Regions from separate parts of the Arthrobacter glacialis genome, predicted to be linked through region 2. Evidence: predicted binding sites of a transcription regulator. Region 2 holds the regulator's gene; the other holds the start of a gene.
What was found. Region 2 encodes HrcA, which represses chaperone genes, less so after heat shock. Its sites were predicted from a motif close to TTNGCACTCGNNNNNNNCGAGTGCNAA; they were not measured.
Positions count from the first base shown of each region.

Region 1: the regulator HrcA is predicted to act here: its motif matches at 10,973-10,999, upstream of groL (chaperonin GroEL).

Region 1 covers NZ_PPXB01000003.1:256,682-269,889, reverse strand. The annotation lists gene CVS28_RS04860 (MDR family MFS transporter) at 1-1,632, shown strand, start outside; gene CVS28_RS04855 (ABC transporter ATP-binding protein) at 1,722-2,408, opposite strand; gene CVS28_RS04850 (ABC transporter permease) at 2,412-3,884, opposite strand; gene CVS28_RS04845 (lipid II:glycine glycyltransferase FemX) at 4,046-5,119, shown strand; gene CVS28_RS04840 (threonine/serine exporter family protein) at 5,348-6,775, shown strand; gene CVS28_RS04835 (siderophore-interacting protein) at 7,143-7,997, opposite strand; gene CVS28_RS04830 (uracil-DNA glycosylase) at 8,074-8,832, opposite strand; gene CVS28_RS04825 (DUF3263 domain-containing protein) at 9,028-9,327, shown strand; gene CVS28_RS04820 (LytR C-terminal domain-containing protein) at 9,370-9,972, shown strand; gene CVS28_RS20110 (TM2 domain-containing protein) at 10,102-10,710, opposite strand; gene groL (chaperonin GroEL) at 11,161-12,789, shown strand; gene CVS28_RS04805 (ribonuclease HI family protein) at 12,967-13,208, shown strand, end outside.
Region 2 covers NZ_PPXB01000007.1:168,379-178,114, reverse strand. The annotation lists gene lepA (translation elongation factor 4) at 1-1,102, shown strand, start outside; gene hemW (radical SAM family heme chaperone HemW) at 1,099-2,328, shown strand; gene CVS28_RS10850 (DUF4870 domain-containing protein) at 2,417-2,806, opposite strand; gene CVS28_RS10845 (DUF3097 domain-containing protein) at 2,862-3,710, opposite strand; gene hrcA (heat-inducible transcriptional repressor HrcA) at 3,962-4,975, shown strand; gene dnaJ (molecular chaperone DnaJ) at 5,009-6,145, shown strand; gene CVS28_RS10830 (16S rRNA (uracil(1498)-N(3))-methyltransferase) at 6,151-6,927, shown strand; gene CVS28_RS10825 (GerMN domain-containing protein) at 7,082-8,080, opposite strand; gene CVS28_RS10820 (PhoH family protein) at 8,425-9,498, shown strand; gene ybeY (rRNA maturation RNase YbeY) at 9,495-9,736, shown strand, end outside.

The DNA of each region.
Region 1 (13,208 bases), on a different contig from region 2:
GGGGCAGGTGCCCCGGCCGAACAGGGTGATCCCCATGCGCAGCGCAGGATAGTGCTGCTCTTTGCCGGCCTGATGGTCACCATGTTGCTGGCCTCCCTGAACCAGACAGTGCTCTCCAGTGCTTTGCCCACCATTGTTGGCGAGCTTTCCGGCGTCGAACATATGGCATGGATCATTACGGCCTTCATCCTGGCCTCCACCATCATGATGCCCGTCTACGGCAAGCTGGGCGACCTTTTGGGCCGCAAGCCCATGCTGCTGTTCGCGATTTCCATCTTCATGGTGGGCTCGGTGATCGGTGCGCTGGCTCCGGACATGACCACCTTGATCGTGGCCCGTGTGGTCCAGGGTCTGGGTGGCGGTGGCTTGATGATCCTCTCGCAGGCCACCATTGCCGATGTTGTCCCTGCCCGCGAACGTGGCAAATACATGGGCATCATGGGCGGCGTCTTCGCGTTCTCCTCAGTGGCCGGACCGCTCATTGGTGGCGGGCTCACGGAGGGACCCGGCTGGCGCTGGACGTTCTGGATGAACGTGCCGCTGGCCGTGCTGGCCATTCTTGCCACGGTCTTCCTGCTTCATGTGCCGCGCAAGGTGCACGCAACCCGCCCCAAGATTGACTACCTGGGCATGATACTCATTGCCTTGGCCACCACGGCGATTGTTCTGGTGGGCACCTGGGGCGGCTCGCAATACGACTGGAATTCACCGGAAATCATCGGTCTGGCCATTGCGGCTGTTGTCACGGGCGTGCTCTTTGTCATCGTGGAACTGCGCGTTTCCGAGCCCGTCATGCCCATGAGCCTGTTCAAGAACCGCAACTTCAACCTGACCACCGTTGCCGGGTTGCTCACCGGTATCGCCATGTTCGGTGCCATCGGCTACATGCCCACCTACCTGCAGATGGCCACCGGCTACTCGGCCACCGAGGCCGGGCTGCTGATGATCCCCATGATGGCCTGCCTCCTGGTTGTCTCCGTGGTGGTTGGCCGCCGCGTCTCCAACACTGGCCGGTACAAGGTCTCGCCCATTGTTGGCTCACTCATCCTGGCCGTTGCGCTGGCGCTGATGGCCACCATCACCGTGGGCACCCCCATCTACGTTATCTGCATCTACCTGGGCATCATGGGCATTGGCCTGGGTGCCAGCATGCAGATCCTGACGCTCGTGGCGCAAAACTCGTTCCCGCTGAAGTTTGTGGGAACGGCAACGGCCGGGCAGAACTACTTCCGCCAGGTGGGTGCCACCCTGGGCTCCGCCGTAGTTGGTGCTGTTTTCGCCAGCCGCCTCCACGAACTGGTTGCCGAGAAACTCCCGGGCGGTACCGGGGGTGGTGGGGCCAACTCCTTCACGCCGCATCTGGTCAACAGCCTGCCGCCGCAGATCAAGGCGCTGGTGATTGAGTCCTACAACGAGGCCCTGATCCCGGTCTTCCTGTGGATGGTGCCGCTGGCCGTGCTCGCAGCAATTGTGCTGTGCTTTGTGAAGGAAGTCCCCTTGGAAACCAAGGCCGACCGCGAGATTGTTTTGGATGTGAGCCCCGAGGGGATGGCTGAATTTGAGTCAGCTGTCCAGTACGACGCCGTTGCCTCCGAGGATCCTTCGGCGAAAGCTCCGGCGCCAAGCAAGTAAGCAACGCCCCCAACGATGACCGCCCCCAACTATGGCGCAGTAGGTGCTGAAAATCGCCGCGAAAATGGCACCTACTGCGTCATAGTTGGTTAAGCGGAGTTCTTGGTGTCTTCGGTGATCTTGCCGCGGGCCAGCCGGAACTTCCTGTCCGTCTGGGCTGCCAGGGCCTGATCGTGCGTGACCACCAGAATGGTTGTCTTCTTCTCATGGGCCAGCCGCCGCAGCAGGGCGATGATGACCTCACCGGTTTCATCATCCAGGTTCCCCGTGGGTTCATCGGCCAGGATCAACTTGGGATTGTTCGCCAGCGCCCGGGCAATGGCCACGCGCTGCTGCATGCCGCCGGAGAGCTTGTTCGCCTTGCGGGAGTGCATCTCCTCCGTCAGCCCCACCTGGTTGAGCAGCTCGGCCGCCCGCTGGCTTCTTGCGGCGTGGGATACGCCGGCAAACTCCATGGGCAGCATGACGTTTTCCTTGGCGGACAGGTTGGGAATCAGGTGATAAGCCTGAAACACGAAACCGATGTCGTCGCGCCGGTAGGCGGTGAGCTTGCCGTCCGGCAGGGTGGAAATATTCACGCCGTCCACCACAACATCCCCGGATGTTGCCTTGTCCAGTGCCCCCAGCAGCGAGAGCAAGGTGCTCTTGCCGCTGCCGCTCTTGCCCAGGATGGCAGCAAAACTGCCTTGTTCCAGGCTGAAGCTGACCCCGTTGACGGGCTTGATGGTGCGATCGCCTGAATTGAAGGTCTTGACCACATCTGTCACTGTTAGCATCGCTTACTCTCCTCGCAGAACTTCAATGGGACGCACCTTGGCTGTCAGCAAGGCGGGAATGAGGGCGCCCAGGGCCGCGATCAGCAAAATGCCGGCCACCCCAAACACCAGTGTTTGCCAGCCCAGAGACGTGCTGACAGTGCCAGTAAGCTGTTCGGCTCCGGCAAAGGCGCCGCGGGCCCGGGTGAAACCCTCGCCGCCGCCGAAACCGCCACCCGGGCCTGCGCCGCCGGGGCCCGCGCCGGGTACGCCCACAGCCGTGGTGCTGGTGCTCGTGTTGCCTGCCACCAGGGCGTTGGCGATGGGGTTGCTGCTGAAGGCGGCCACGACGGCGCCAACCATAGAGCCCATAACCACCAGGACCAGGGCCTCGATCACGAACTGCGCGCCAATGGTGCGGTTGGAGGCGCCGATGGCTTTCAGGACACCAATTTCACGGCGCCGCTCACGCACCACCATGATCATGATCAGCAGCACAATGAGCCCGGCCGTCACCAGTGAGGCGATGAAAGCGATGAGGGAGATGTTTTGCACGCTGCCCAGGGAAGTGATGGCCGAATCCAGATTGGCCGAACCGGAGGTGACATCAACCTTGTCGGCACCCAGCGCGGCAGTAAGTGCAGTCTGAGTGGCAGCCATGTTCTCGATGCTGTCCACCGTCACCGTGAGACTACTCAGCTGATCTGTCTGATCCGTGAGGGTCTGTGTTGCCGCAAGTGGCAGGTAGATGGCGTTGTTATCGAACTCGGTGCCGGCATCGAAAATGCCTGTGACCGTCATGGTCCTGTCCTGGACGGTGAAGGTGGAGCCGACCGTCAGGCTGTTTTTGGTGGCGAGTGTGCTGCCCACCAGTGCCTGCTTGGATTCCGCGGCAAAGTCGGTGAGCTGTGCGCCGCTGGTGACATTGATGGCTGCCCCGGTGGCTGTTGTGGAGGTGGAGACTCCCGTGGCCTGGATGGGGATGCTGAAGCCGGCGGGAGCGGCTATAGGTCCCTGCCCGGATTCTGGACTGCTGCCGCTGCTGCCGTTGCTGTTGTTGCGCTGGCCCAGTGACCCCGGCTCCACAGCCGATTCCAGGCTGGTGGTGCCGCTTGCGCCGAAGCCGCCGCCGGGGCCGCCCTGGCCACCTGCGGGCCCGTTGCCCCCAGTGGAAGTGTTGGTCTCCGCAGCCGCATTGCTAAACCGCACGCTCAGCGTCCCGGTCACGTTGGTCACATGCTCGACGGCGGATGCCTTGGTGAGTTCCGCCGTCGTCAACGGCTCGCCGCCGCCCAAACCGCCGCGGGATCCTGCCGGGTTGACCGTGAGGTTGTTCCCCACGGACGCTTTCAGTGAATCAACCTTGCTGGCAACGGCTTGGTTGGCAACCAACATGGACAGCGCTAGACCAATGGCGACAGCCAAAATGATCACCACAGCGCTTGTCCGAATCTTGTTGCGGAAGGCGTTGCCCACGCTTCGGGACACCACACTCATGACTTGCTCCCAACTATGTGGCCGCCCATGCGGCGACCGTTCAGAAGCAATCGTCTGACAGTGATCGGTGCAATCAATATGGGTCGGCTGTGAATGGGCTGTGAGATTCTTCCCGGCTAGACTAAAAGCAGCACACACATGCCAACGTAATTGAGGGTCACTTGCCAGAATTTACCGCCCGCTTTGCCACCGCCGCCGAAATTGCACAGTGGGATTCGCTGGTCACAGCAAACCCCAACGGTGGCAATTTGCTGCAGTCTGAAGCGTTTGCCGCTGTCAAGAAGAATTATGGCTGGGATCCCCAGTTCATTGCGTTTGAGGGACCTGATTTCACCAGCTACAACCTGGTGCTGCAAAAGCAGTTTCCGGTTCTGGGCAAGCTCTGGTACCTCATCAAGGGCCCGGATGCTGCGGACGTTTCCGAGATTCCGCCCATGCTTGAGGCGTTGCGCGTTTTTGTGAAACGCGCCAAACTCAAGGTGTTTGCCGCCAAAATCGAGCCCGATGTGATTGCCTCCGACGATGCCCATGCTGTGCTCAGCGGCGCCGGCCTGGTGAAGGTCCCGGACCTGCAGCCCAATGACAGCACTGCGTTGCTGGACATCTCACCCGAGCCCAATCAGTTGCTGCGCAACTTGCACTCACGTGGTCGCAACGCCGTGCGCCGGGCTATTCGCGAAGAGGTCCAGGTGGTTCCCATGGAACCCACCGAGGAGACTATGCGCACCATGTACGACCTCATGGTGGGCACCATCACGGCCAAGTCCAACAGCCAGGCCCGCGACTTTGACTACTACAAGCAGTTTTGGAGCGAATTCGCCAAGCGCGGCCAGGGCCGTTTCTACTTTGTGTTTGAGGACGGCGTCGCCTCGGTGGGGGCGTTTGTTATCAACTACGGCTCCAAAGCCACGTACAAGGATGGCGGTTCGCTGCAAAAGCGCAACCAGTACGGAGACTCACATTTGGTCCAGTGGGTGGCCATCAATGACATGAAGGAGCTGGGCGCGCTCCAGTACGACTTCTGCGGCACGCCGCCGTCGGACAGGCTCAAGGATCCCACTCATCCGCACCACGGTTTGGGCTTGTTCAAGACCAGTTTCTCCAAGACTGTCACCGATTTTGTGGGCTGCTACGACCTGGTACTCAGCCCGTTGCGGTATAAATTGTGGTCAGTGGCAGGCGAACGAGTGTTTAGGCAGCTTTACACCCGCCGCACAGGAAAGCAGTTCTACTAAATCGTCTTTTTGGCCTCACCGCGGGAGAAGAGCATCCCGCGGTGAGGCCCACGGCCATAGGGAGTAAGAATGACCACCAATCCCAACAGCCGGGACCAAGGCGATGCTGGCCGAGGCCAGCCTGAAAAAACCCAGCATGGGCAAGGTCCCTTGGGGAAAGCCTTCGCCAAGGGTGCCAAGAGCGTTCCTGCCGGACGGGGCAGCAGCGACCCGGTGCCGGCGGCTGGCATGATTCCCGTGGTGCCACCTGCGCGCCCCAACAAGGCTGCGCGGAATGTGCTGCGCAAGCTGGTGCAGGGTGAAGCGCCGCCCACGGCGCCCATGAACATTGTTGACAGGCTCGCAGGCAGCCCCTACGCCAACTTCACCATCCAGGTGGGCAAGGCTGAGGAATCAGCCCGCAAAACCATTGACTTTGCGCTGCGCCTGGCCGAGACCATGTTCAGATACGGCGCAGGCGCCCTCGAAGTGGAAACCAGCATCATCGCTGTCACGGCCGCCATGGGGCTGCGCAACATCGAGGTCGACATCACCAACCAGTCGGTCATCATCAACTACGCCCCGCGGGACGCGGTGCCCATCACGCTGCTGCGGGTGGTGCGGTCCTGGACCAACAACTACGCGGGCCTGGTGGAGATTCACGAGTTGGTGACCGACGTTGCCAGTGGGGGAGTCAGCCGCGACGAGGCGCACAGGCGCCTGGACGTCATCATCAAAAAGCCCAAGCCCTTCCCGCGCTGGATGGTGTCCATGGCTGAAGCAGTGTTTGCTGCGGCAGTGGTAGGCGTCATTGGTGGCACAGTCGTTGGCATGATCGTGGCGTTCATGACCATCCTGTTGGCAGGGCAGGTGGCCCGTGTCCTGGGCAAATGGCGGGTGCCGGACTTCTTTGTCACCGCCATCAGCTCCTTCATTGTCACCATGGTGGCCGTGCTGTGCTTCATGATGGAGGTGCCGTTGAGTCCTTCCATTGTGGTTGCGGGCGGGATCTTGTTGATGCTGCCCTCGGGCCGGCTGGTCTCAGCTGTGCAGGATGCTATCAACGGGTTCCCCGTGACAGCCGCCGGGCGGTTCCTCTCAGCATTTTTGACGTTTGGTGCCATTGTTGCGGGCATCGCCGTGGGGCTGGTGTCCAGCGCCGTGTTTGGGGCGGACAGGCTCAACGTGGCCGAGACCATCAGCGGGACGCTGCCCCTGTTTTGGGTGCTTGCGCTGGTGGGGTTGGCCACGGTGGCCATCTGTATTGCCGAGCAAACATCCGTCAAGTTAGTGCTGCCCACCACGGCCGTTGCCGTGATCGGTTACGTCGTTTATTACTACGGCATGGAGTTCGGCCTGGGCGGGCGCTTTGCCCCGGCCGTGGCAGCAGTGGTCATCGGCATGCTGGCCCGGGTCATTGCCCTGCGGCTGGGTGCGCCGCAGCTAGTGGTCGCCGTCCCGTCCATCATTTTCCTGCTGGTGGGGCTCTCCATCTTCCGGGCCATGTTCGTCATGACACTGACCCCCGAGGACTCCGTGACAGGCGCCGTGGGAATCTTCAATGCCCTGGTGGTAATCCTCGCGGTGGCTGCCGGCGTAGTGCTGGGCGATAACGCCGCCCGCCCGTTCACCCGCAGCAGCGGCCAAAAGGACCGGCGAAGAAACCGCCGCCGGTAGCCGTTGGCCGGACCGCCGTTGGTTCGGGGGATCCCTCGCGAGCAGTAAGATTTTCCGCCCGTTCCCAGCTGCTCCAGCTGCTCGCAGCTGGGCCCGTGCGGGGAAAATCCATCCTCGCTCCGGGACCCCCGACTCAACGGCTTACTTACCTGTCCAGCCTGCGGCGAACTTGCACTCATGCGATGTGCTGGGCTGGGCTGTTCCACTGTGCACATGCGCATGGCTGTGTTTCGGCGGTGCGCAGCTGCCAGAGTGGCGCCACGTTGGCCATGATGGCGGCCCATAAACAAAGTCGCCTGGGTTTATGCGCCAGCGCAGGTATTTGTACGGCGCATAAGCTAATTAGCGGTGGCTGGGCCGCGGCGAGTTACAGGATTTTGCCGATCGGCTGCTTCTTTTCGGCCTGAAAGTAGTCCTCGGTGCGGCCGTAAGCCCAGTAGCCCGAGAGGGACACCTGCGAGCGGTTCAGGCCGCGCTGCTTGAACAGCAGATCGCGCAGGGCCTTCATATATTCGCGTTCACCGTGAACAAAGGCGTCGACAGTGCCAGCTGGCCACGGCCCGTTGGCAACTGCGTCCAACAGGGCCGTGCACTGATCGGGGGTGGCGCCTTCGCGGAACACCCAGGTGAGTTCAACGCCGCTGGGCTTTGCCACGGGCTGGATGTCGGCAGCCGTGTCCACTTCAATGTAGGTGTGTCCGCTGGCGTCCGCCGGCAGGGATGCCAGAGATGAGGCAATGGCCGGCAAAGCTGACTCGTCGCCGGCAAAAAGGTACCAGTCGGCGTCGACGTTGGGCTTGTAGGCGCCACCGGGTCCGGAGAAAATGATCCTGTCTCCGGGAGCCGCAGCGTTGGCCCACGGCCCGGCCAGGCCGGAATCGCCGTGGATGACAAAGTCGATCGCCACTTCCTGGGCAGCCAAATCCACCCAACGAAGCGTGTAGGTGCGTGTCATGGGCCAGTGCTCCCGCGGCATGGACTCGCGCAGCGCAAAGACGTCCACGGGTTCTGAATATTCCACCCCGGGCACCAGGAAATGAATCTTCACGTACATGTCTGTGGCGTCTTTGCCCGTGAATTCGGCCAGTGCCGGGCCGCCGGCAACGATGCGCACCATGTGCGGGCTGAGTTGTTCACGCCGGCGAACAGTCAGGCTGTACTGGGTGCGTGGTTTGACGGCGGGGGCCACGACGGTGGCAGTTGGGGTGTCTGCTGTTGTCACAATTATCTCCTCGATGCGGGCACAAGCCAGCAGGGGCAGGGGCGAAACCGCCCCGAGTTAGGTACTCCTAACTAGTCTAGTTCACTGGGAGGGCCCAGTCGATCGGGGCCGCGCCTTGGCCGGTCAGCAAGTCGTTGACCCGGCTAAAGGGCTTGGAGCCAAAGAATCCCCGGGAGGCAGACAACGGGCTGGGGTGGGGCGACTCGATCACGGCCGTCCCCTCCAGCAAGGGTGCCAGGCGCTGGGCGTCGTTGCCCCACAAGACGCTGACCAGTGGCTGCTTGCGGGCAGCCAAGGCTGTGATGATGGATTCGGTTACTTCTTCCCACCCACGACGCCGGTGTGAGCCTGCCGCGCCCGGCGCCACGGTGAGCACACGGTTGAGGAGGAGGACGCCTTGGTCGGCCCAAGCGCTCAAGTCGCCGTGGGCAGCCGGGGGAATGCCCATATCAGCGCTGAGTTCCTTGTAGATGTTGTTGAGGCTGCGTGGCAGCGGCCGCGTTCTTTTGTCCACTGAGAACGCCAGCCCCACCGAGTGCCCGGGGGTGGGATAAGGGTCCTGGCCAACAATCAGGACCTTGACCTGGGCCATGGGTGTGCCCAACGCACGCAAAACCAAAGTGGGGTGGGGCAGGAAGCGGGTTCCGGCGTCGTACTCTTTGGTCAGCATGGCCCCCACCTGGCGCAGATTTGCTTCCAATGGTGCCAGCGTGGCGGCCCAATCCGGCGCCATTTGGCTCAGGGGGGCCGTCCGCAACGCCTCCAATGCCTGCAATTGCTCCTGGCTCCACGGAGGCGGTGCTGGCATGTCAAAGAGGCTCGGTGTGCTGTCCATGGTTTCCATTGTGGTCCATGGAGGGCGATCACATGATTGATCCACAGCGGCAGTCGGTTGAGTTGTTGTCCACAGTTTTCCAAATGACATGGCTGTCATTCGCATCTATTATGGACAGAGCAGAGCATGGATCATGCGTTGAGAGCGCGTCGAAAAGAATGGAGGGCTGTTGTGGTCGAAGCAGACCAGCTTGGGCTGCCCCCTGCGGACGACGCCGGCTTGCCTGACTCCGCGGAAGGCGCCAGTGAGCGCGTGCTGAGTGACCGTGAAGAGCAAATGTTGGGTCTGGAACGGCAGTGGTGGAAGTACGCCGGTGCCAAGGAGCAGGCTATTCGGGACCTGTTTGACCTCTCAGCAACCCACTACTATCAGGTGCTCAACGCGTTGATCGACACGGAAGCTGCATTGGCGCATGACCCGATGCTGGTCAAACGGTTGCGTAGACTACGGTTGTCACGCCAACAGGCCCGTTCCGCACGCCGGCTCGGTAATTGACGCGCCCTTCACCACGATGACCCACAAGGACACCACTGCACTATGAGTAATTACCCGCGGGATGAATTCGACGCCATCGAGGAGAACTCGGCGCGCCACGGCGTCCACCGCGCTTCCATGGAGATCCGGGGGCGTTCGCTGGTGCCCTTGATGATTGTTGGGGTCGTGGCGCTGTGCATCGGCGTGCTGGCATTTTTCATCATGCCCAAGATGCTCAACAACTCAACGCCGGACCAGCCTGCCGTGGTCAACAGCAGCACCGCACTGGCAACCACGGCTGCCGCTACGGTTGCCCCCACTCAGGCGCCCACCGAGGCTGCTGAAGTGACGCCGTCGCCCACTCCCACGCCGAGCCCCACCCCTGCCTCAGTGGTGGACAAGAGCGTTCCGGTGGCGATTTTCAATGCAACAGGAGTGTCCGGCCTGGCTAGCAGGTACTCTTCGCTGGTGATGGCTCAGGGCTGGAGCGTCTCGCAGTCGGCCAACTGGGCAGGGCAGCCCCAGCCAGCGTCTGTCATTTTCTACAACGGCATTGCACAAAAAGCCAACGCCGAGTCCTTGTCGACAACACTGAACATTCCCACGCTGGTGGACACTGCCGAACTGGGCATCCCGCTGGCAGTGGTGCTGGGGCCTGGCGCCTAGGCAGCCGCCAGTCGGCTCCTTCGCTCGGCGAGGGCACTGACGGCAGGAACAGAAAGTTATGGCGGGCAAACCTTGTGGTTTGCCCGCCATAACTTTCTGTTCAACAAGGAACTTAGGATCCTGGAAAGACTAGTCCTTCAGCGGAATGCCCTTGGCATCGGTGCGGTAGTTTTCACTGCCCATCAAGATTAATATGCCTTCCACCAAGCCCCAAATTGCCATGAAGACGTAAAGAACTCCGAAGCTCAACACGGATACGAGGAGCTGGATCAACGCAATATTGGTCTTGCCGAGGTAGAAGTTGTGAATTCCAAGGCCACCTAGCAGGATGCCCAAAATACCGGCGACCACTTTGGACTTCTGCTCAGTGCCGTATGGCATGTTGTAGGCAGGCTGCTGGCCGTAGCCCGGCTGGCCGTAACCCTGCTGAACGTTCTGCTGATCGTAACCCTGCTGCATGCCCGGCTGAGGGTAGCCAGCCTGAACGTTCTGCTGCTCGTAACCCTGCTGAGCACCAGGCTGCGGGTAGGAAGGGGTCTGGGGTGCCTGGGGGTAAGTCGGCGCCTGCGGGTAGGCCGGGGCCTGGGGGTTTTCCGCAGAAGCTGCGGGTGCCTGGTAGGCGGGTGCCGGGTAAGCCTGTGCCTGGTAATCAGGGGTCTGGGGGGTTGCGGGCTTGTCATAGCCTGCGGGAACGTCGGCCGGGTTTGCCGGCTGTTCGGGCTGTGAATTCTCACTCATGATGTCTCCTGGTGCTAGTGCTGCGGCGCAAGGCCCTACCGGGAGGCAGGGTGTGACCCATGCAGATGCGCGAATCGGAATACTTACATGCCCCACGCTAGTCTGTTGCCGCCCCAGCTGAAAGAGCCACCCGCCTGTGGTGGCGAATGTTTCCTTCGTTGCAAGGCGGTACGCTCCAAGGGTCTGCCCCTTTTCCCGTTCGCCCGGAGCACAGAGCGCCCGCTCCGCTTGCACTCTGGGGTGTCGAGTGCTAATTATTGAGTTAGCACTCTGAGGTGGCGACTGCTAATTATTAGCCGGTCAACCGCCGTCGGAGTATTGAACTTTCCTCATTGGGTGAGGGTTCGCGGTCGCTGTAAATAGATCAACGGCTGCGCATCCGTCCGTCGCGGGCACCGTGATGAGGATCTTTGTATCCGAAATGACTGTCCCGAAAGGACTGAAGCCTCCATGGCCAAGCTCATTGCATTTGATGAAGAGGCACGCCGCGGTCTTGAGCGTGGGTTGAACATCCTCGCCGACGCCGTCAAGGTAACCTTGGGCCCGCGCGGTCGCAACGTGGTTCTCGAGAAGAAGTGGGGCGCACCCACAATCACTAACGATGGTGTCTCCATCGCTAAGGAAATCGAACTTGACGATCCTTACGAGAAGATCGGCGCCGAGCTCGTCAAGGAAGTCGCCAAGAAGACTGACGACGTCGCAGGCGACGGCACCACCACGGCAACCGTTTTGGCACAGGCACTGGTCAAGGAAGGCCTGCGCAATGTTGCGGCCGGAGCCGACCCGTTGTCCTTGAAGCGCGGCATCGAGAAGGCTGTTGCAGCCGTCATCGCGCAGTTGCTCGAAGACGCCAAGGAGATCGAAACCAAGGAAGAGATCGCCGCCACGGCTTCCATCTCTGCCGGCGATCCCGAGATCGGTGCCCTCATTGCTGAGGCACTGGACAAGGTTGGCAAGGAAGGTGTTATCACCGTCGAGGAGTCCAACACCTTCGGCCTGGAACTTGAACTCACCGAAGGCATGCGCTTCGACAAGGGTTACATCTCCGCTTACTTTGTGACCGACACCGAGCGTCAGGAAACGGTTCTTGAAGACCCGTACATCCTGATCGTGAACTCCAAGATCTCCAGCGTCAAGGATCTTGTTGCAGTTCTGGAAAAGGTTATGGCTTCCAACAAGCCGTTGCTGATCATCGCCGAAGACATTGAAGGCGAAGCTCTTGCCACGTTGATCGTGAACAAGATCCGCGGCCTGTTCAAGTCCGTAGCCGTCAAGGCTCCGGGCTTCGGTGACCGCCGCAAGGCTCAGCTCGCTGACATCGCCATCCTCACCGGTGGCCAGGTCATCGCTGAAGAAGTTGGCTTGAAGCTGGAGAACACCACCCTTGACCTGCTGGGCAAGGCTCGCAAGGTTGTTGTCACCAAGGACGAGACCACCATTGTTGATGGTGCCGGCGACGCCGAAGCCATTGCTGGCCGTGTTGCACAGATTCGTGCCGAGATCGAAAACTCCGATTCCGACTACGACCGCGAGAAGCTGCAGGAACGTCTGGCCAAGCTGGCCGGCGGCGTTGCAGTCATCAAGGCCGGTGCCGCAACCGAAGTTGAGCTCAAGGAACGCAAGCACCGCATCGAGGACGCAGTGCGCAACGCCAAGGCTGCTGTTGAAGAAGGCATCGTCCCCGGCGGTGGCGTTGCCCTGATCCAGGCTGGCGTGAAGGCATTTGCCGGTTTGAACTTGACCGGCGACGAGGCCACTGGCGCCAACATCGTCAAGGTTGCCATCGATGCACCGTTGAAGCAGATTGCCTTCAATGCAGGCATGGAGCCCGGCGTCGTTGTTGACAAGGTTCGCAGCTTGCCTGTTGGCCACGGCTTGAACGCTGCAACCGGCGTTTACGAAGACCTGCTGGCTGCCGGCGTCAACGACCCGGTAAAGGTAACCCGTTCCGCACTGCAGAACGCGGCTTCCATTGCTGGCTTGTTCCTCACCACCGAAGCCGTTGTAGCCGACAAGCCCGAAAAGGCTGCACCGGCTGGCGGCGGCGGAGACGACATGGGCGGCATGGGCGGTTTCTAACCCACCCCCAGTCTTCTAGCACAAGGCGCCATTGCCCCGCGGGCAGTAGGATTTCGCGAAAAGCATGCGAAATCGATCCCCGCTACGGGCAATGGCGCCTTTTGCTTGCCCAAGTGATGGCCACAGTTGCCGCCCCTTTGGCATTTAGATGTCAGTGGAGTCTGAAAGTATGGATGCATGACTATTACTGCTGCTGCCGATGGTTCGGCTTTAGGTAATCCTGGACCTGCAGGCTGGGCTTGGTACGTGGATGACAATTGCTGGCGCGCTGGTGGCTGGCCCCACGGCACCAACAATATGGGCGAGCTCATGGCTGTCCTTGATTTGTTCGTTTCTACAGCCCACCTGCCAGAGGAGCCGTTGCATATTCTCTGCGACAGCCAGTACGTCATCAACTCGGTGACCAAGTGGATGCCGGG
Region 2 (9,736 bases):
TGTCAGTGCCCCGGAGCCCACCCCCTCCAAGGGTCTGGGCGTTGGTGAGGTTGGTTACTTGATCACGGGCGTGAAGGATGTGCGCCTGTCCAAGGTGGGCGACACCGTGACCACGTTCAGCAAGCCCGCATCAGAAGCCCTGGCCGGCTACCACGACGCCAAGCCCATGGTGTTCTCCGGCCTGTACCCCATGGACGGTACGGACTACCCGGTGTTGCGTGACGCGCTGGAAAAGCTCATGCTCAATGACGCTGCCCTCATTTACGAACCGGAGACCTCCGCAGCCCTAGGGTTTGGATTCCGTGTGGGCTTCCTTGGCCTGCTGCACCTGGAAATCACCCGTGAGCGTCTGGAACGCGAACACAACCTTGACTTGATCTCCACAGCCCCCAACGTGGAGTACGAGGTCACCCTTGAGGACAAGAAGGTTGTCCACGTAACGAACCCCAGCGAATATCCGTCAGGGAAAATCGCCGAGGTGCGCGAGCCCATGGTGGCCGCCACCATCTTGGCTCCCACCGAGTTTGTGGGCGCCATCATGGAATTGTGCCAGACCCGCCGCGGCATTTTGGGCGGCATGGACTACCTGTCCGAGGACCGGGTGGAGATCCGCTACCGCCTGCCCTTGGCCGAGATCGTCTTTGACTTCTTTGACATCTTGAAGTCCAAGACCCGCGGCTACGGCTCCCTTGACTGGAAGGCCGACGGCGATCAGGTCGCCGACCTGGTCAAGGTCGACATCCTGCTCCAGGGCGAGCAAGTGGATGCCTTCAGTGCCATCACCCACCGTGACAAGGCGTACTCCTACGGTGTCATGATGACCGGCAAGCTCCGCGAGCTCATCCCGCGCCAGCAGTTCGAGGTGCCCATCCAGGCTGCCATTGGTGCCCGCATCATTGCCCGTGAAAGCATCCGCGCCATCCGCAAGGACGTCCTGGCCAAGTGCTACGGCGGTGACATTTCCCGTAAGCGCAAGCTGTTGGAAAAGCAGAAGGAAGGCAAGAAGCGCATGAAGATGGTGGGCCGCGTTGAGGTTCCCCAGGAAGCCTTCATCGCCGCGCTGACAACTGCCGAAGCGCCTAAGGACAAGTCAAAGAAGTGACACCCAGCGCTTTGCCCCTTGGCGATCCGGCTCCGGCCGACGGCATCCTGCCCGCGCAGGCTGCCGTCGGCGCGGCGGACCGCAAATTCAGCCTCTACGCGCACATCCCGTTTTGCGCCGTGCGCTGCGGCTACTGCGACTTCAACACCTATACGGCCACGGAGCTTGGCGGGGGCGCCTCACAGGACGCATACGCCGAAACGGCCGTGCGCGAAGTGGAATTTGCCGCCCGGGCCATGGTTGCGTCGGGCCTGCCTGCGCGCAAGCTCAGCACCGTATTCTTTGGCGGTGGCACGCCCACCCTCCTGCCCGCGGGCGATCTGACCCGCATTCTGGGTGCCGCCGTCGCGCAGTGGGGGCTGGAGGACGGGGCTGAGGTCACCACGGAGGCCAACCCGGACTCGGTCACCAAGGAATCGTTGCAAGAACTGTACGACGGCGGTTTTACCCGTGTGTCCTTCGGCATGCAGTCAGCGGTGCCGCACGTTTTGAAGGTCCTTGACAGGACCCACAATCCCGACCGTGTGCCGCAGGCTGTGGCCTGGGCCCGCGAGGTTGGCCTGAACGTGAGCGTCGACTTGATCTACGGCACGCCGGGGGAGTCAGTCGCCGACTGGGAAACGTCTGTGCGGACAGCCCTGAGCTACGAGCCCGACCACATTTCTGCGTATTCGCTCATCGTTGAAGAGGGCACCAAGCTGGCCGCCCAAATTCGCCGCGGCCAGGTGCCCAACATCGACGACGACGACCATGCCCTCAAGTACGAGCTTGCCGACGCTTTGTTCACCGAGGCCGGATTGTCCTGGTACGAAGTGAGCAACTGGTCCCGGACCCCCGAGGATGCCTGCCAACACAACCTGGCGTACTGGCGGGGGGACGATTGGTGGGGGATCGGCCCCGGTGCCCACTCCCACGTTGGAGGTGTGCGCTGGTGGAATGTCAAACACCCCACGGCCTATGCCAACCGTCTGGACAAGGGTGAATCGCCTGCTGCCGGACGGGAAACCCTCGATGCGGACACCAGGGCCATGGAACGCATCATGCTGACCTCGCGCCTGTCCGAGGGTATGGCCATCAACACGCTCAGCCCTGAAGCACGCAAGGCTGTTGCCGGGCTCATTGCCCAGGAATTGGTGGAGCCGCTCAAGGCCTTTGCCGGGACCCTGGTGCTCACCCTCAAGGGCCGCCTCCTGGGCGACGCCGTGACCAGGGCCCTCCTGGACTAGCCTCAAGACCAACTGACCCGCAGAAAACGCCGAAAATCTACGCTTTTAGCGTGATTTTCGGCGTTTTCTGCGGGTCAGTTTTGGGTTACTAGAGCAGGCGCAGATTCAGGGAGTAGCGGTATGGCTGACCCTTGTTGACACTCACGGCGCCAATGACGGAGAAGGCAGTCAGGAACGCCCACACGAGAAGGGCGAGCAGGAAAAACACCGTGCCAAGCTGCGGGTTGAAGAACGTGAAAATGAATCCCAACAGATTCAGGAGTATCGCCAGGGCCGTGGGCGGCAAAGTGAAGTTCAAGGCTTCCAGGGATTCCTGGGCGGTGAACGGGCCGCGGGGCGCCACATACCTGTGGATCAGCAATGCCGGAATGCAGCCCAGAATACCGCCGCAATGGGCCATGAACGCCCACTGCTTGTCCTCTGAGGGGGTCAGCGGCGGCTTGGTCGAACCATTCTGCTGGTTTACCGGATGACTCACAATGACTGGCCTTTCAACAAGCGAAACTGCTGGCCAACATATCGCTGGCCACTCTCTAGGATACGGGTGCCGTGAGGAAGTCAATCACTTCTTCCACCCGGCCCAGCAACGAAGGCTCCAGATCGGCGTAAGAATTCACCCGTGACAGCAGCCGCTGCCACCCCAAACCAATGTCCTCAGCTGTGCTGTGGGGCCAGCCAAAAGCTTTGAGGATGCCCAGCTTCCATTCCATTGATCTCGGGATAACTGGCCAGGCGGGAATGCCCAAGGTGGCTGGTTTGATGGCCTGCCACACATCCACGTACGGGTGGCCCACCACCAAAACGTTGTTGTGTGTGCCGGGTGACTTCATGAGATTGGCCACAATGCGCGATTCCTTGGACCCCGGCACCAAGTGGTCCACCAAAATGCCCAAACGGCGGTTGGGGCCGGGGGAGAAATCCGCCACGGCTGCCGCCAAGTCATCGATGCCGCGCAGGGGCTCCACCACAATCCCTTCAACGCGCAAATCGTCCCCCCAGACTTTCTCAACGAGTTCGGCGTCGTGCTTGCCCTCCACCCAGATACGACTGGCCTTGGCCACTTTGGCGCGGCTGTTGGCAACTTTCACCGAACCGGAGGCGGTGCGCAGGGTTTGCTGGGTGGCCACAACGCGCGGGGCGATGAGCTCAACGGCCGCGCCTTCATAGAGGAAACCAAATCCCAAGGGGAAGGCCCGGATTTTCTCGCGCCTGTCGGCAAGCTCCACAATGTGCATGCCGCCGGACTTTTCCAATCTGACCACCGCGCCCACCCAACCGGTTTGCTGGTCCTCCACCACAAGCCCGGAAACGGCTTCCACCTTCGGCAGGGTACGGGCGGGAGGTGGGCTCAAATCTTGGGGGCCCCACTGGTTGAATTCCACGCTAAAACCTGACTCTTCATTCTTGGGGCAACGCTCATGGCGAACGCTGCAACTGTGAAAATCCATGCTAACCGCTTCAAGGGCACAATATCCGGTTCACCATGGCCACAGAGGCACGGGAGGGGCGGCAGAAAAAGTATTAGACTTAGCACTTGGTTGGGTAGAGTGCTAACGTCCTTGTGCTGCCACAGCCGGCAGCACACCCAGTGCAAGCAAGGCGTTTGTGTGACATTGAGAAGGAGGTGACAGGTATGAGTGAACCACGGAAGTTGGAGGTCCTGCGGGCCATTGTTGAAGACTACGTACACACACGCGAACCTGTTGGCTCCAAAGCGTTGGTTGAGCGGCATCATTTGGGCGTCTCCAGCGCCACCATCCGCAATGACATGGCAGCGCTGGAAGAAGAAGGCCTGATCGCCGCCCCGCACACCAGCTCCGGGCGCATTCCCACCGACAAGGGCTACAGGCTTTTTGTTGACCAGCTGTCCGCGGTCAAACCGCTTTCTGCCGCCGAACGCCGCGCCATTGCCGTGCTGTTGGAGGGCTCCACTGATCTTGACGATGTCCTGGAACGGACAGTGCGGACCTTGGCCCAGCTGACCAACCAGGTGGCTGTGGTGCAGTACCCACGCTCGGCCGGAGCCACGGTGCGCCACATTGAATTTGTTTCGTTGGCTGCACGCCAGGTGCTTGTCGTTCTCATTTTGGCGTCCGGCAAGGTTGAGCAAAACGTGATCGACGTCGGAGCCAACGTTGATGACGCCATGCTGGCTGGGCTGCGGCAAGTGTTTTTGGGTGGCCTGCACGGGGTGACCGTGGCAAGCCTGCCCGAGGCGGTTGTCAGGATCCCGCCCACAGTCCAGCCTTCCGAGCATGGACCTGCGGTGCGCCTGGCCCAGGGTTTGGTGCTGTTGGCCGGGAATGCCCGGGAAGACAAGATTGTTATGGCTGGGACGGCCAATTTGGCCAGGTCCAACAATGACTTCCCACTCAGCATTGGCCCTGTCCTTGATGCCTTGGAGGAACAGGTTGTGTTGTTGCGCCTTTTGGAGGCGATGGCACAAGATTCCTTGGGCATGTCAGTGGTCATTGGCCGTGAGAACCCGCACGATTCGTTGGCCGAGGCGTCAGTTGTGGCGACCAGTTACGGGCCGGGCGAAACAGCCAAGCTCGGAATTGTGGGCCCAACCCGGATGGATTACCCCAACACCATGTCCAGCGTGCGTGCCGTGGCACAGTACCTGTCTAGAATTTTGGCCGGCTAAGCGGCCACCGATTCCACTAAAGAGAGCAACACTTTGAGCAATCACTACGATTCATTGGGCGTCGCCCGCGACGCGACCGCCGAGGAGATCAAGAAGGCTTACCGCAAGCTGGCGCGTAAGCTCCACCCCGACGTCAATGACGCCCCGGATGCCCAGGACCGATTCAAGGCTGTGACACACGCCTACGAGGTCCTCTCCGACCCGCAAAAGCGGCGGGTCTATGACACCACGGGCAATGAGAACGGCAATGACAACGGTGGCGGTGGCGGCAACTTTGACGGCCAGGGTTTCGCCTTCCAGGACATCTTCGAGACGTTCTTTGGCGGCAGTGGAGGCGGTGGTGGGCGTGGTCCGGCGTCGCGCATGCGACGCGGCCAGGATGCCCTCATCACTGTCCGCATTGACTTGAAAGAGGCAGTGTTCGGCGTCAACAAGAAACTCGAAATTGACACGGCCATCACTTGTGGCACCTGTGAGGGCAGCTGCTGCCGTCCGGGCACTTCACCCACCACGTGCGATGTTTGCCACGGCAGCGGCCAGATCCAGCGCCCCGTGCGCTCCATCCTGGGCAATGTCATGACGCTGGCCACCTGCAACTCCTGCCAGGGCTTTGGCACCATGATCATTGACCCATGCAACGAGTGCATGGGTGAGGGCCGCGTGCGTGACCGCCGCAGCTTCACCATCAAGGTCCCGGCAGGCGTCAGCACAGGCACCCGCATTCAGTTGGCTCACCAGGGCGAGGCCGGTCCGGCTGGTGGACCGGCGGGTGACCTCTACGTGGAGATGAAGGTCAACAACGACCCCAACTTCCTGCGCGAAGGCGATGACCTGCACGCCACCCTCAGCGTGCCCATGACGGCTGCTGCGTTGGGCACTGAGCTGACCTTTGAAACCTTCGACGGCGAACAGCCCATCAGCATCAAGCCGGGAGCCCAGGCCGGGGAGATCATCAACTTGCGCAGCCTGGGTGTGACCCATCTGCGCGGCTTTGGCCGCGGCGATCTCAAGGTGCACATCCATGTGGAAACACCCACCAAGGTGGACGCCGCCCAGGAGGAGCTCCTGAAGCAGCTGGCCGCCTTGCGCGGTGAAACATTCACCGAAGGCAAGCTGGTCTCCAGCGGCGGCATGTTCGCCAAACTCCGCGACAAGCTCGGCAACCTCTAACGCCCATGAGCAACCCTGTCTTCTATGCCACGCCCGCCGAACTTGCCGGTCTCGGCCCGGGTGCCACGTTTTCCTTGGATGGTGCCGAGGGCAAACATGCCGTCACCGTCAAGCGGCTCACTGTCGGTGAGCCCGTTGACGTGTGCGACGGCGCAGGGTTGCGTCTTGTCTGTTCAGTCACCGGAGCCGAGAAGGGTGTGCTGAACGTTGAGGTTGCTGCCGTTATGGCCGAACCCGCGCACAACGTTCAGTTCACGCTGATTCAGGCGCTGGCCAAGGGGGACAGGGATGAACTGGCCATCGAAACCGCCACCGAGCTGGGAATCGATGCCGTAGTTCCGTGGCAAGCTGAGCGATCCATTGTGCGATGGAAAATGGACAAGGCAGTCAAGGGCCCGGAGAAGTGGCGCCAGGTGGTTGCTGCCGCGGCCAAACAAGCCCGTCGGGCCACCATTCCACAGGTCGGTGCGCTGGTCGGTACCGCCGGCATCTGCGAACTGATCAAGGCGGCCGACCTCGCCCTGATCCTGCATGAAGACGCCACCGAATCACTGGCTGTGGTGGCTCGTGCCTGGACGGCTGCACAGGCGCCCACAGAATCGCCCGCACCCTTGCAGCTTCTGATGATCGTGGGACCGGAAGGCGGCATGAGCGACGCAGAGGTGCACGCGTTCCGTCAAGCAGGGGCGCAGACCGCCCTGTTGGGTCATCACGTGTTGAGATCCTCCACGGCCGGACCGGCCGCAGTGGTACTGCTCAGCCAAGAACTGGGCCGCTGGTAGGCCACAACCGCTCCCACAGCTCGCAAGCTCGCCGCGGGGCCCTCGCGGTTGCGGATCCACCCACGCCCTCCCTAAGTGCAGCCGCTGGCGCGTCTGCACTTAAGGAACCCTCGGGCGCGTGGGCCCAACAACCGCTCCCACAGCTCGCTGCTCTTTAGGGTTGGCTGATGGTGACGATCTTGGTGTCCAAACCGAGCTGCCGCCCCGGCACCAGCGGGTCCACAATGTAGACGGACAGCTGGTAGCTGCCTGGCGGGGGAACAAGGTTGAAGTTGAATTCCCCCAGTTCGTTGGGGCCCTGAGGTATGGACACGGTACCGGTCATATAAGTGTCGGAGACTTCGCCGCCCTTCACATGGGACAACGACCAGGCAAGGGTTCCCGTAGGCGAGACGCCCTGGCCTTTGACCTTCAGCGGAAGGGTGCGGTAGGTGGAACCGTTGGCGGGGTCAATGATCCAGACGGGCGCAACAAATGCCGGATTGCGGGTCAGAGGTTTGTCCAGCGGCACGTGGCCAAAAGCGTTGAAACCAGTATGTCCGTCAACAAGGACGGTGACCTGCACAGCGCTGGAGGCATCAATGAGTCCGGCCATGGCAGCAGCCGCCGTGGCGGTGTACACCAGCTGGGACACGGAGCGGTCGGCGATTCCCTGATCCATTTTTTGCCCAAAGGCATCGGCCGAGACGTCAAGGGTAATCACGTTCTTGGCGGAAACGGACGCCCCAAGCCGGCTCGGTGTGTTCCACAGCGAAAAATAGTCCGGGTCGCTGGGTTTGGCGCTCATCATGGTGTGCAACGCGGCGACAATGGGGTCGTCGGTTGCAGCCGTGGGGAAGAACTCCCGGAACAAAAACACGTCGTCGTTGCTGCGCCCCAGCCAATAGACAGGAAGTGTTTGCGCGGCTGTGGCCGTCTCCAAGGGAGCACTTGTCACCAGTGTTGAGGCGGTTGAGCCAGTGCTTGTGGGCATCGTGACGTCGTCCTGCTCACTGATCTTCTCCGTGCAACCCGTCAGTGCCAGTGTCAAGGAAAGGCCAATGATGGCCAGGCCGTCCACCGCGGGGAAACGTCTGCTGGCGCGGCGTTCCCGACGGGCCCCGGAACCGGGCGCGCCGTGGCGTCCTGGCAGGGCGGTGGAGGGTGAGGCCATGGGGAACTGTCTCGCTGGTCTGTTGGTATGTGGAGGGCGGTACGTTCTCACGACCGTCCCTGAACGGGGCTGAGTCAAGGTTCCCCACAGTTCCTTGGACCTGTTCAAGCTTGGCACAACAGGGAACCCCGATGTCCGGTTTATGGCCCTGCGGAGCGAACTGAAACCGTATCGAAATACTTTTCCCGACATATGGCACAAAAATGTGATCAAGCATCACTGAGGTTATGGGCCGCGTTGTTGGGGCTGTGCATTAGAATCAGTAACAGGTATAAGCGGCACGAAATTCGGTGGTGACCACCGGCAAACTCGAGGAGCGATTTCAGGCTAGGAAGGCCGAAATTATGGCAGAGACAACAGCGCACCGCCACGATTCTTATCCTGATGAGGGTCCGGGGCGGCACTTTCCGCATTCCGTTGACGGAACACGCACCGAAGTGGTGCATTTTCACTCCACTGAGCAAATGGTGGCGGCGTTGGGTGCCGAGGATGAGGGCCTGCGCGTTGTTGAATCCCTTTACCCCCAAGTGAGTTTTCTTGCCCGTGGAAACGTTCTTTCCATTACAGGGCCTGCGGCCATGGTGCCGCGGATCATGCACCTCATGGAGGAAGCCCGGGGCATGGTGGCGCACAACAGCCCCATGAGTGCCAGTGTGTGGGAGCAGTTGGTGACCATGCTCAAGACCCGCCCGGATTCTTCCGTGGTGGATATTCTCAGCTATGACATCCTCTCCAGCCGGGGGCGGACCATTCGCCCCAAGACTGCCAATCAAAAGCTCTATGTTGATGCCATTGACAGGAACACGGTGGTCTTCGGGATTGGGCCGGCCGGAACAGGCAAAACCTACTTGGCCATGGCCAAGGCTGTCCAAGCCCTGCAGCGCAAGGATGTCAGCCGCATCATACTCACGCGCCCGGCCGTGGAGGCGGGGGAGCGTCTAGGCTTCCTGCCAGGAACCTTGAACGACAAGATTGATCCGTATCTGCGCCCTCTCTATGACGCCCTGCACGAGATGATGGATCCAGAGACCATTCAACGCCTCATGGCTGCCGGCACCATTGAAGTGGCACCGCTGGCCTACATGCGCGGACGCACGCTTAACGACGCCTTCATCATTTTGGATGAGGCCCAAAACACCACACCCCAACAAATGAAGATGTTCCTGACACGGCTGGGATTTGGTTCCCGAATCGTTGTCACAGGAGACATCACGCAGGTGGACCTCCCGGCCGGAAGCAAGTCGGGGCTGCGTGTCGTGAAAGAAATTTTGGAGGGCGTGGATGACATTCACTTTGCCCTCCTGGATGCCGAGGACGTAGTCCGGCACCGCCTGGTGGGCGCCATAGTCAGCGCCTACAACTCCTGGGATGAAACCCAACCCAGCCCCCCAAAAGCCAAGGAAAGCACCTCCAGATGAGCATCGAAATCAACAATGAATCAGGTGTGGACGTGCGCCAGGAAGAGCTGATCAAGCTCGTCAAGCACATCCTCACTGCCATGTTTATCCACCCCCAAACGGAGGTGTCCATTATCTTGGCCGACGTGGACACTATGGAAAAACTTCACATTGAGTGGATGGATGAACCCGGGCCCACAGATGTTCTCTCCTTCCCCATGGATGAACTTCGCCCCGGCAGTGCCGCTGCACCTACCCC